3 regions of the Dongia sp. P2_B8 genome follow, and region 2 is predicted to be linked to each of the others. Evidence: riboswitches for the same ligand, from Rfam matches in the RefSeq annotation. Region 2 holds a riboswitch; each other region holds the start of a gene.
What was found. Region 2 has a riboswitch for cobalamin ahead of AC1DWZ_RS17920 (aromatic ring-hydroxylating oxygenase subunit alpha). Riboswitches for the same ligand answer to the same signal wherever they lie in the genome.

Region 1 (3,270 bases), on a different contig from region 2:
TCGACGCAATCGACGGCCGAATCCATCCGCGCCGTCGGCGACCAGATCCGGCAGATGAAGGAAATTTCCGGTGGTGTTGCCGTGGCGGTCGAGGAGCAGAATTCCGCCACCAAGGAGATTTCGCGCAACATTCAGGAAGCGTCCGCCGGCAACCAGGAAGTTTCTGAGAAGGTTGTTTTCGTGGCGCAAGCCGCCGGCCAGACTCAGAATGCGACGGCGACGGTCCTCTCCGCCGCACGTCAGCTGGGGCAGAATACCGCGACCATCCGCACCACGATCGAGCGCTTCATCCACGACGTGCGCGCGCTTTAGAACGCCGGACATAGAAAAGCCGGGCGACCCCTACAGGATCGCCCGGCTTTTTTTGTCTCCGCGCAAAAGAGCAGATCTCGTTGATCAGGCAGCCGCATCCTTGAAGACGCGATTGTAGAAGTAGCCTGTCGCGGTGCCCAGAACAGACCAGAACAGCAGGCCGGCAATGGTCGCCGCCACGATGAAGCGATGCGCGAGCTCTTCCGGCGCAACGCTCACATGCTCTGCCGGCTGCGGCGCGCCATAGGCATGTGGCAGGACGATCAGCGCAAGGCCGACGGCCGCCCACCAGTAGCGCTTGCCGAAGAACACCAGGGCAAGTCCGCCTGCGGTCAACATGGCTGTTGCCACCCACCAGATCTGGCGATCCAGCAGCGGGGCAGCTTCGGTCCCCGGCACTTCCGGCGGCAGACCGAGGTCGGGCGACAATACGATCGCCGCAAAGCCAGCAAGCCCCCAATAAAGGCCCGTCCGCCAATTCATCTGGCCACCCCAGATGCGATAGCCTGCCACCAGCAGCAGCGAGAAGCCGATACCGGTCAGGATGTCCGCAAGAGCGGTGTAGAGCGTACGCTCAAGACCATCTGCCGGACCCCAGGCTTCCGCTCCATGGTCATGCGCCTCGTGATCGTGGGCTTCGGCGCCAGCTGCAGCCTCCGTGGCATCGGCCGCGGGTGCTTCGGCAGCTGCCGGCTCCGCAGCTTCAGCCGCGTTCTCGAAGACTTCGGCCGCGAGGATGATCTGCGACGTGCTGACCTGGTGAACGATGGTGATGAAGACACCAGCGATCAACCCAGCCAGCGCCGCGACGATGAACAATCGCCGAAACGTTTCCATGCCCCGAGGCCCTTAGTGGCAGGGGAAGGCGTTAGCGTGGCGCGTGTCGTGGGCGGCGTTGTGGACGGCTTCGATATGCGAAAAGCCAACGCCCCAAACCAGGACGACACCGAGCACGGCGGCCATGAAGGCGCCGGTGAGCGCTTCGGCGCGCGTGCTGGTCTTGGTGGAGAGAGCGGTGGCGGACATGTTGGTGGTCTGCATGATGGATCCCCTTTGGTGTTTACCCAGCCACGTCATGTAGCTGTCGTGAGCGGCGCATGGAGGGGTGCAGAATCGATACCGAAACAGTCAGCACCGCGTGGACACCCCGTCCATAGATACGGATTCTTCCTGTCGGTGGCAGGTCTCCTGACTCACGAGTTCCGCGCGGCACCGACCTTCCCAGTCTTCGTCCGAAACGAGCCATCGGGCTCAGTCTCAGACCACAACCAGTGGTTACTTCGGTGTCCGCTCCTCGCTCACAGTTGCGGGGGCAGTCACGGCGTTGGCCCCTTTTGGGTCGTCCGCACCGTGTTCCCTATTAATCCCCAGGAGTTCATCCTTCGGGGAACCATCGACGAATGGAACATCGCCCCCACCCTGCCCCGGCGTCAAGGTGTTTGTCCTAACCCCGTCAATTTCCAAAAGAATTATCCTGAAAGCGGCGCCCCATGTGGTGCCTGCGACCTGTCGACCCAAACCGATTCTGGTGAAAATCCGCGGCCCCTAAATGGCTTGGCGATGACCCCAGAGTCTCGCCTGGGCGAGGCAGGTTTGATAGGTGTCGACGGCCGAACAAGTTGAGAGGCCGCGCAGCGACATGGCAGCACAAGCATGCGCCAGCTCAAGCGCCGCATCCACACTCCAACCTTCATGCAGTCCATAAAGGACGCCGGCCGCGAAGGCATCGCCGGCACCGTTGGCGCTGACAATCTCGGCTTGCGGGATACTGACCGAAGAGGCCGTCCAGATCTGGCCGTCACGGGCGATGGCAACGGCACCGGCGGGAAAGTGCACGACGACCAGGCGCATGTTCCCTTCCGCCAGCACGTTCCTTGCTGCCTCGACACACGCCTTCACCACGGCCACACCGTCATGGGAGGTTTCCATGCCGGCGATGGCCCCGATCTCAAGGTCATTGACGATGAGATAGTCGAGATGCGGCAGGCACGGCCGGATCAAGCTTGCGATGCGTTCCGGTGCAATGCTGAAGAGCTCGAGATTGGTTTCCAGTCCGATGGCGCGCGCCTGGCGCAGCACCGTCACCCAGCCGTTGGGATCGCCTTTCCAAGGTGCATCCATCCGCCTGTGCGCACCCGGCAGCCCGAGATGCAGGATCCGACCACGTGTGCGCGCCAGGTCAAAATGATCCGGCGTCAGCAGTGCACTGGCCCCTTGATAGAAAATATGCGTGCGCCGGCCGGTGCTCTTCGACACATAGGCATCGGTAAACTGCGTTTCTGCCTGCTCCATCGCCACAAGCTGCGTGCGGTCGATACCATGCGCATCTGCCTGGGCCAGGAGGAATCGTCCGTCATCGTCGTCGCCGACAAGACCGATAGTTTCCACCGGCAAGGATGGATCGAGCTTCTTGATGTCGAGGGCCAGGTTGCAGGCAGAGCCGCCGCCATAGATCTCCATGGCGAAAATCTCAGCCACGCCATCTTCATGAGGCCATGCGTCGATCGTCCGATTGCGATCAACGCACCACATCCCCCCCGTGACAATGCCGCGCCGCGAATGTGTCATGCCCTCTTCTCTACAGACGGACTCTCGCGGAATCCAGAGGAGATCGCTCGGTTCACCCGGCGCGGAGGAGAGCCGGCTCGGTAATGGCGCTGTCAGCCTCAAGCGGCCGGGCCGGAGAAATGCCGCGTTTTGCCAGATCACCGTGATAGGCGCGCACAGCTTCGGAGGGTGTCACTGCACCATCGGCCACCTGGCGCATGAGGGCCACAATCGCCAGCGGATCCTCGGCGAGATTGATCTTGCGGCCGAACAAGGCGACGCGGGCGCCGTAACGCTCGGCCTGGGACAATAGTTCGAAACAGTCGCGGGTGGTACCCGCACCACCACCCAGGACCCCGACAATCATGCCGGGATCATAGCTGGCCAGTTCCTCCAACGCGGCCGGGCCAT
Region 2 (3,270 bases):
GTTGGCGATCGGCGTGTCCATCGTGATCACGCGACGTAGCGGTTGGCGGCCGTCACCTGTTTCAGGCGCGGCGTGATGAGGTCGACATACCATTTGATGAACTGGATGACGCCGCCTTCATGGGCGAGCGAATAGGGTCCGGGCTCATAGGCCGGCGAGAGGATGCCCTTCTGATTGTCCTCGACGATGCGGCGATCCTGGTCGTTGGTGGAAGTCCACATTTCCGTGAGCGTCTTCACATCATAGTCGACACCCTCGAGGGCGTCCTTATGCACCAGCCATTTGGTGGTGACCTGTGTCTGCGTCGGGCTCAACGGCAGGATGCGGAAGCTCAAGCTGTGATCCGCCAGCAGATGGTTCCAGGTGTTGGGAAAGTGGAACAGCAGCATGGAGCCGAGATTGTTGGACGGATAGTCGCCGGTGTTGCGGGTGACGGCCGGCGCGCCGCTCATGGTCATGGAGACGGCATCGCTGTTGAAGGGAATGCGCGCTGTCCGGTACTGGCCGTTTGCCGACATGCGGAACTGGCTGGGAAGCCCCATCGCTTCGCAGCGGGCGGCATGGGCGGCGATGAGATTGTCTTCGCCGACATGATCGACCCCGGTCAGGGTCGGGCTGTCGGAATAGACGCGGCACAGTTCCGGATGGCTGCCGGCGCAGTGATAGCATTCGCGGTTGTTCTCGATCACCAGCTTCCAATTGCCTTCCTCGACGATGGTCGACTCGAAGGCGACCTTGGCGTTTTCGAGATTGTGCGGCGCCATATAGCCTTCGGTTTGGGCGCGGAAATCGGCGAAGGAGGATGGCTGCTCGGCCAATGAGATGAAGATGTAGCCGGCCATTTCCTCGCAATGCACGGGCTTCAGGCCGAACTTCTTGGTGTCGATCTCCTTCATCATGTCGCGCGCATAGACCAGGCGGCCGTCGAGATCGTAGGACCATTGATGATAGGGGCATACCAGCCGTGCGCCGGCGCCCTTGTCCTTGGTGCACAGCTGCTGCCCGCGATGGCGGCAGACATTGTGAAAGGCACGGATGACACGGTCATTGCCGCGGGTGACGATGATCGGATAGGCGCCGATCTTCACGGTCATGAACTCGCCAGGCTTCATGATCTCGCAGGAATGCCCGACGAACAGCCATTCGCGGTAGAAGATGTTTTCAAGGTCGAGCTGGAAGAAGTCCGCATCGGTATAGAATTTCTGCGGCAGGCTGAAATTGGGCTGGCGGCCCAGGAGTTCGACCAGCATCTGGGTGGAATGCGACACCATGAAAGCACCTCAGCGATAGCGCACCGGGAAACGCTCCCGGCGGGGCAAGTTGATGATGGGTGGTCGCTGAGGGTAGCTGGTCGATGATGTCGCGGAAGGCAGCCGCAAGCATCCTCGCCCAATCGCCCACCGCGATCACGGACCAAATCCTTGAGGCTGGTTTCCGGGCTCAGGCAGTGGCTCTTTCGAGCCGGGTGCAGCGCCTTCCCGGGCCGATCGCCCAGTGGCTTTTAGCTGCGCCCATCTCCGCCATGACCGTTGCGGGGGCAGCGCCGGTGTTCAACCGGCTTCCCAATTATCGGCACCGTTCTCCCAGAAAAACGGCGTCGCACCTCGGGACGAAACATAAGAGAGAGAAACGGGTCCTGCCGCGTTTGGTTGCGACCTTGCCTGTCGCAATCAAGCCAATCAATCGTTCCATTTGCGACTGCGCCGACAGGGCTTGTTATTCCGCGGGTTGCTCCGCGAGGACGGGGGCCGTGACCCGCCCGCGGCCAAAGGTGGTGATAAGGGCTGCATTGGCCAGGACGAAGGCAGCACCCAGCATCATGGTGCTGGGGACACCCAGCGCATCGACCACCAGGCCGCCCACCAGCGCGCCGCCGGCAAGCGCCACCTGCGCCATGGAGACGAAAATGGCAGCGCCCGTTTCCAAGGCTTCGGGTGCCGCGCGGAACATCCAGGTCTGGATGCTGATGGGGAGGGCGCCGAAGGCCAGGCCCCAGATCCCCACAATCACCGAGGCCGCGATCTTGCTTTCGCCGAAGGCCGGCAACGACAGGATGGCGAGGCCAAGGAGCAGCGATGTGCCGATCAGCGCCACGCGGACATCCTTGCCGGCAACCCAGCCGCCCGCGACATTGCCGACGAAACCGGTCAGCCCATAGACCAGCAGCAGCAACGTCACCGTGCTGACGCTGATACCCGACACGTCGATAAGGAAGGGCGAGATATAGGTGTAGGCGGCGAACTGGCCGGTGAAGAGCAGCAGGGTGGCGATGAGGCCGAGCCTGGCCTTGGGGATCGTGAACAGGATCGGCAGATCGCGGATGCGTGTTGCCCGCGCCGTCGGCAAAGGCGGTACCAATATCCATTGTGCGACGATCACCAGGACGGCAATGCCGGCCGCCGCGGCAAACGCTGTCCGCCAGCCAAGGAGTTCGCCCACCAGCGACCCTGCCGGCACGCCGGCCACGGTGCCCAGCGACACACCTGCAAAGATCAGCGAGGTGGCACGAACCGCAGCCCAGGGCATCAGCCGGGGCCCGACCGCGACACCGATCACCCAGAAACCGCCGACACCGATCCCCAGCAGCAGCCGGCCGATCAGCAGCGGCACGAAACTTGTCGAAAGCGCCACGGCGACGTTTGAGGTGAACAGCAGGACCATCAGGCCAAGAAGGACATAGCGCCGGTCGAGCCTGCCGGCAGCGACCGTGACCGCAGGGGCCGCGAGTGCGCCGAGCAAACCCGGCATGGTGACCATCAAACCTGCCTGTCCATCGGTGATACCGAGGTCCGCCGCAATGGCCGGCAGCAGGCCCACGGGCAGGAACTCGGTCGTCACCAGGGCAAAGGCGCCGATTGCCACCGACAGGACGGCCGCCCAGGCTGAGAGGGTCGAGGGTGGTGCCCCGATGGTGCCGTCATTTGTCTTTACATGTTCAAGGCTTGCCATTTGCCAATTCCCGCATTATTTATGTATTTATGGAACGATCGTTCCGGTGTTCACCGGAAGCTAGGTGGCCGGAGCGATCGCGTCAAGATATTTTTGGAACGATCGCTATGGAAATGGCTGGAGACACGCAGAAGCGGGGGCGGGGCAGGCCGAAGGCCTTCGATCCCGATACCGCCCTGGACCGCGCCATGATGCTGTTCTGGGACCGGGGCTATGAGGGCACGTCGGTCGACGATCTCAGTGCCGCCATGGGCGTCAGCCCGTCCAGCATCTATGCGACCTTCGGCGACAAGGAAAAGCTCTACCAGGCGGCGATCGATC
Region 3 (3,270 bases), on a different contig from region 2:
TGAGCGCATTGAAAAGCTGCGAGCCGGCGACACCGGCCAGAATGATGCGGTCCGATCCGCCGCCGGCACCGGCGGCCAGCAACGTCACTAGGACGAAGGCAAGGACAGCCCCGGCGAAGGCCCCGACAGAGAGTGTGATGAGTCCAGCACCGACGCCCAGGATCATGACGGCCACTGCGCCGGTCGACGCACCGGCCGAGATGCCGAGTACATAGGGCTCGGCCAACGGGTTGCGCAGCAACGCTTGCAGAATGGCGCCGGATATTGCCAGCGCGCCACCGCAGCAGGCCGCAACCAGAGCTCGGCTCAGGCGGTAGTCCCAGATGATGCCTGCCTGGATCGCACTGAGCTCGAAACCGGTGCCGAACAGTTTGTTGGCGATCGCCTTGTAGGCCGATGCCAGCGGAATCGGCACCTCGCCGATCGACACCGCCATGCCGATGGCAAGGGCCAAGGCGATCAGCGACAGCAAAGCGAGTGAGGCACGCATGCCCCACCCACCCTGAAGAGCCGGATTTATCGAGTTGTAAGTCAATTTGCCCCCAGTCAATTTGTGAGGCCGAACTGCTTGATGCCCTCGGCGACGGCTTCAATCCCGCTCACGGCGCGTATGGTCGGGCTCATTGCCTGCGAATCCATGATCACGATGTGCTTTTGCTTGACCGCATCGAGCTTGCTGGTGACCGGATCCGTCTCCAGGAAGTTGAGCTTCACCGCGACATCGTCGGCGGGATAGCGCCGCCGATCCATCCGCGCCACCACGATCACCTGCGGATTGGCGCCAGCGATGCTTTCCCAGCTCGCCAGCGGCCATTCTTCTTGTGTCGTCACGACATTCTTGGCGCCCAGCGTTTCCATGATGTAGGCCGGGGTGCCGTTCTTGCCGGCGATATAGGCATCGCCGTTCACCTTGGGGCTCGAGAACCAGAACACCATGGACAGGCCGCCGTTCTGAGCATTGGCGGCTTTGCTGCCGGCAACCTTGGCAATGGCCTCGGCCTCGCGTTTCTTGAGATCGGCGATCAAGGCGTCGCCGCGATCCTGCACGTCGAAGATCTGCGCCATGTCGTGGATCTCCTGATAGACCAGCGACATGTTGAACATCTCCTTGCGCACGCCATCGCCACCGCCGGAATTGTCCTTGGCGACGCAATCGGCCGGCGCCACATAGCTGGGGATCTTGAGGTCCGAGAACTGCTTGCGCGTGGCGACCGATCCATTGGGGCCGACATGCCATTCGAACTCGGCCGTGACCAGGTCCGGCTCTCGCGCCAGGACGCTTTCGAAACTGGGATCATTGTCGGCAAGCCGCTTGATCTTGGCATTGGCCGCTTCGTAGCCCGGCAGCACCGGACCGAACCACACCGCCGTGCCGACGATTTTGTCGGCGAGGCCCAGCGACAGCAGGATCTCCGCGCTGCTTTGGCCGATGGCGACTGTGCGTGTCGGCGCCTTGTCGAAGGTAAGTGTCTCGCCGCAATTCTCGATTGTCAGCGGATATTGGGTAGGCTCGGCCAATGCTGCCGGCGCGCCGATGGCGAGGCAGGTGAGGGCGGTCAGTGCCGAGAGGCTGGTCCGATGGATGGGCCAAGCTGTTGGTTGGGTTTGCATGTCAGATCCCCTTGTTAATGAAGATATGCAATGTTATAACATTACATATAAGATTTAACCTTATCAACCGGCTGGCGCGTAGCGCGGGCCGGTTGAAGCGGAATGTGGCAGGGGATGTCACCGGCGGCGGCTCAAGGCCTTACCTGGCGCCGAATAGTTGGCCGAATATGGGGAAAGTATGCCGGTCACCCGGCACGCCTGTGTTGGCGCCATGTCAACGTCTCCATCTCGGGCACCCCGCCCGGGTTAGACTTAAAACGCGTCGATGGCAGGTCTCCTGACTCGCGGGTCGATGCCTGCTGCCAACCTTCCCAACCGTCAGACGGTCAGTGGTACGAAGTGGCAGTGAGCTATCCGCTTACAGTTGCGGGGGCAGTCACGGTTTAGGCCCCGATTGGGTCGTCCGCACCGTGTTCCCTATTAATCCCCTGGAATTCATCCGTCGGGGAACCATCGCGGTGATTCATACGGGGACGCGACGGCGGGCGTCAAGGCCGTACGCGTCACGAAATTCTCATGCGGGCGATAGGTGCCTCCGCTACCATCCGGCCATGAACGAGCAACGTATCGATATTGAGCTGCGGCCGATGGTCCCCGCTGATTTGCCGGCTGTGACGGTGATCCGGACCAGCGTGATCGAGAATCATCTGTCGGTCGCAGAGATGGCGGCACGGGGCATCACGGAGGACGGCATCATTGCCGAGATGGTTGCTGGCAATCTGCGCGGCTGGGTGATGCTGGTGAGTGGCGTACCGGTGGCCTTCTCTTTCGCCAGGCGCGTTGAGAAGACCATTTTCGCCATGTTCGTGCAGCCCGGCTATGAAGGCCTTGGGCTCGGGCGGCGCGTGATGGCGGCGGCGGAAGATTGGCTGTTTGAAGAGGGCGTTACGGATATCTGGCTGACCACCGATGCCAATCCAGCGATCCGTGCCCACGGCTTCTATCAGCGGCTGGGTTGGGTCACGGACTGGTCGGCGGAGGCTGGCGAAGTCACTTACTGGAAGCGCCGCGCGCCTTGAGGAAGGCGAGGGCACCCTGGCCCGCCACATAGCCGCTGGCCATGCACGCCGTCAGCAGATAGCCGCCCGTGGGCGCTTCCCAATCCAGCATCTCGCCGGCGCAGAATATGCCGGGATGATCTTTCAACATCAGATGCTGGTCGAGACCATCGCGCTTCACGCCACCGGCGGAACTGATGGCCTCAGAGATCGGACGCGTCGCGACAAGACGCAGCGGTAGCGCCTTGATGCCCTTGGCCAAGTGCACCGGATCGGCAAAATCGTCTGCCGGCAGGCATTCGCGCAGCAGCGCAGCCTTTGCGCCGGACAAGCTCAGGCGCGATTTCAACTGCGAGGCGAGGGAACGCGACCCGCGCTGCGCCAGCGCATCGGCGATCTTCGCCAGATCGTGGTTGGGCAGCAGGTCGAGATGGAGGACCGCCGTGTCCGTGGCAGTGATTGCATCGCGCAACGGGCCGGAGAGGGCATAGATCAAGCCACCTTCGATGCCGGTTTCGGTGATGATCGCTTCGCCCTGCCGGCGCTGGCCGTTGAACGTGGCGGCGATGTTCTTCAGCGGTTCGCCAACGAAGCGGGACCGGAGATGATCGCTCCAGCCGATATCGAAGCCGCAATTGGCTGGAGTGAGCGGTGCAAGATC

Region 1: it holds a riboswitch for cobalamin, as region 2 does, so the genes downstream of both, AC1DWZ_RS15145 (CbtB domain-containing protein) here and AC1DWZ_RS17920 (aromatic ring-hydroxylating oxygenase subunit alpha) in region 2, are expected to answer to the same signal.
Region 3: it holds a riboswitch for cobalamin, as region 2 does, so the genes downstream of both, AC1DWZ_RS21445 (ABC transporter substrate-binding protein) here and AC1DWZ_RS17920 (aromatic ring-hydroxylating oxygenase subunit alpha) in region 2, are expected to answer to the same signal.

The regions. Positions count from the first base shown of each region.
Region 1 covers NZ_JBFUDM010000004.1:289,370-292,639, forward strand. The annotation lists gene AC1DWZ_RS15135 (methyl-accepting chemotaxis protein) at 1-312, shown strand, start outside; gene AC1DWZ_RS15140 (CbtA family protein) at 397-1,149, opposite strand; gene AC1DWZ_RS15145 (CbtB domain-containing protein) at 1,162-1,353, opposite strand; cobalamin riboswitch at 1,474-1,722, opposite strand; gene AC1DWZ_RS15150 (carbohydrate kinase family protein) at 1,858-2,880, opposite strand; gene AC1DWZ_RS15155 (hypothetical protein) at 2,933-3,270, opposite strand, start outside.
Region 2 covers NZ_JBFUDM010000006.1:245,403-248,672, reverse strand. The annotation lists gene AC1DWZ_RS17925 (FAD-binding oxidoreductase) at 1-21, opposite strand, end outside; gene AC1DWZ_RS17920 (aromatic ring-hydroxylating oxygenase subunit alpha) at 27-1,271, opposite strand; cobalamin riboswitch at 1,409-1,622, opposite strand; gene AC1DWZ_RS17915 (MFS transporter) at 1,717-2,949, opposite strand; gene AC1DWZ_RS17910 (TetR/AcrR family transcriptional regulator) at 3,057-3,270, shown strand, end outside.
Region 3 covers NZ_JBFUDM010000009.1:65,230-68,499, forward strand. The annotation lists gene AC1DWZ_RS21440 (FecCD family ABC transporter permease) at 1-490, opposite strand, end outside; gene AC1DWZ_RS21445 (ABC transporter substrate-binding protein) at 547-1,611, opposite strand; cobalamin riboswitch at 1,862-2,081, opposite strand; gene AC1DWZ_RS21450 (N-acetyltransferase family protein) at 2,163-2,630, shown strand; gene AC1DWZ_RS21455 (TIGR03862 family flavoprotein) at 2,602-3,270, opposite strand, start outside.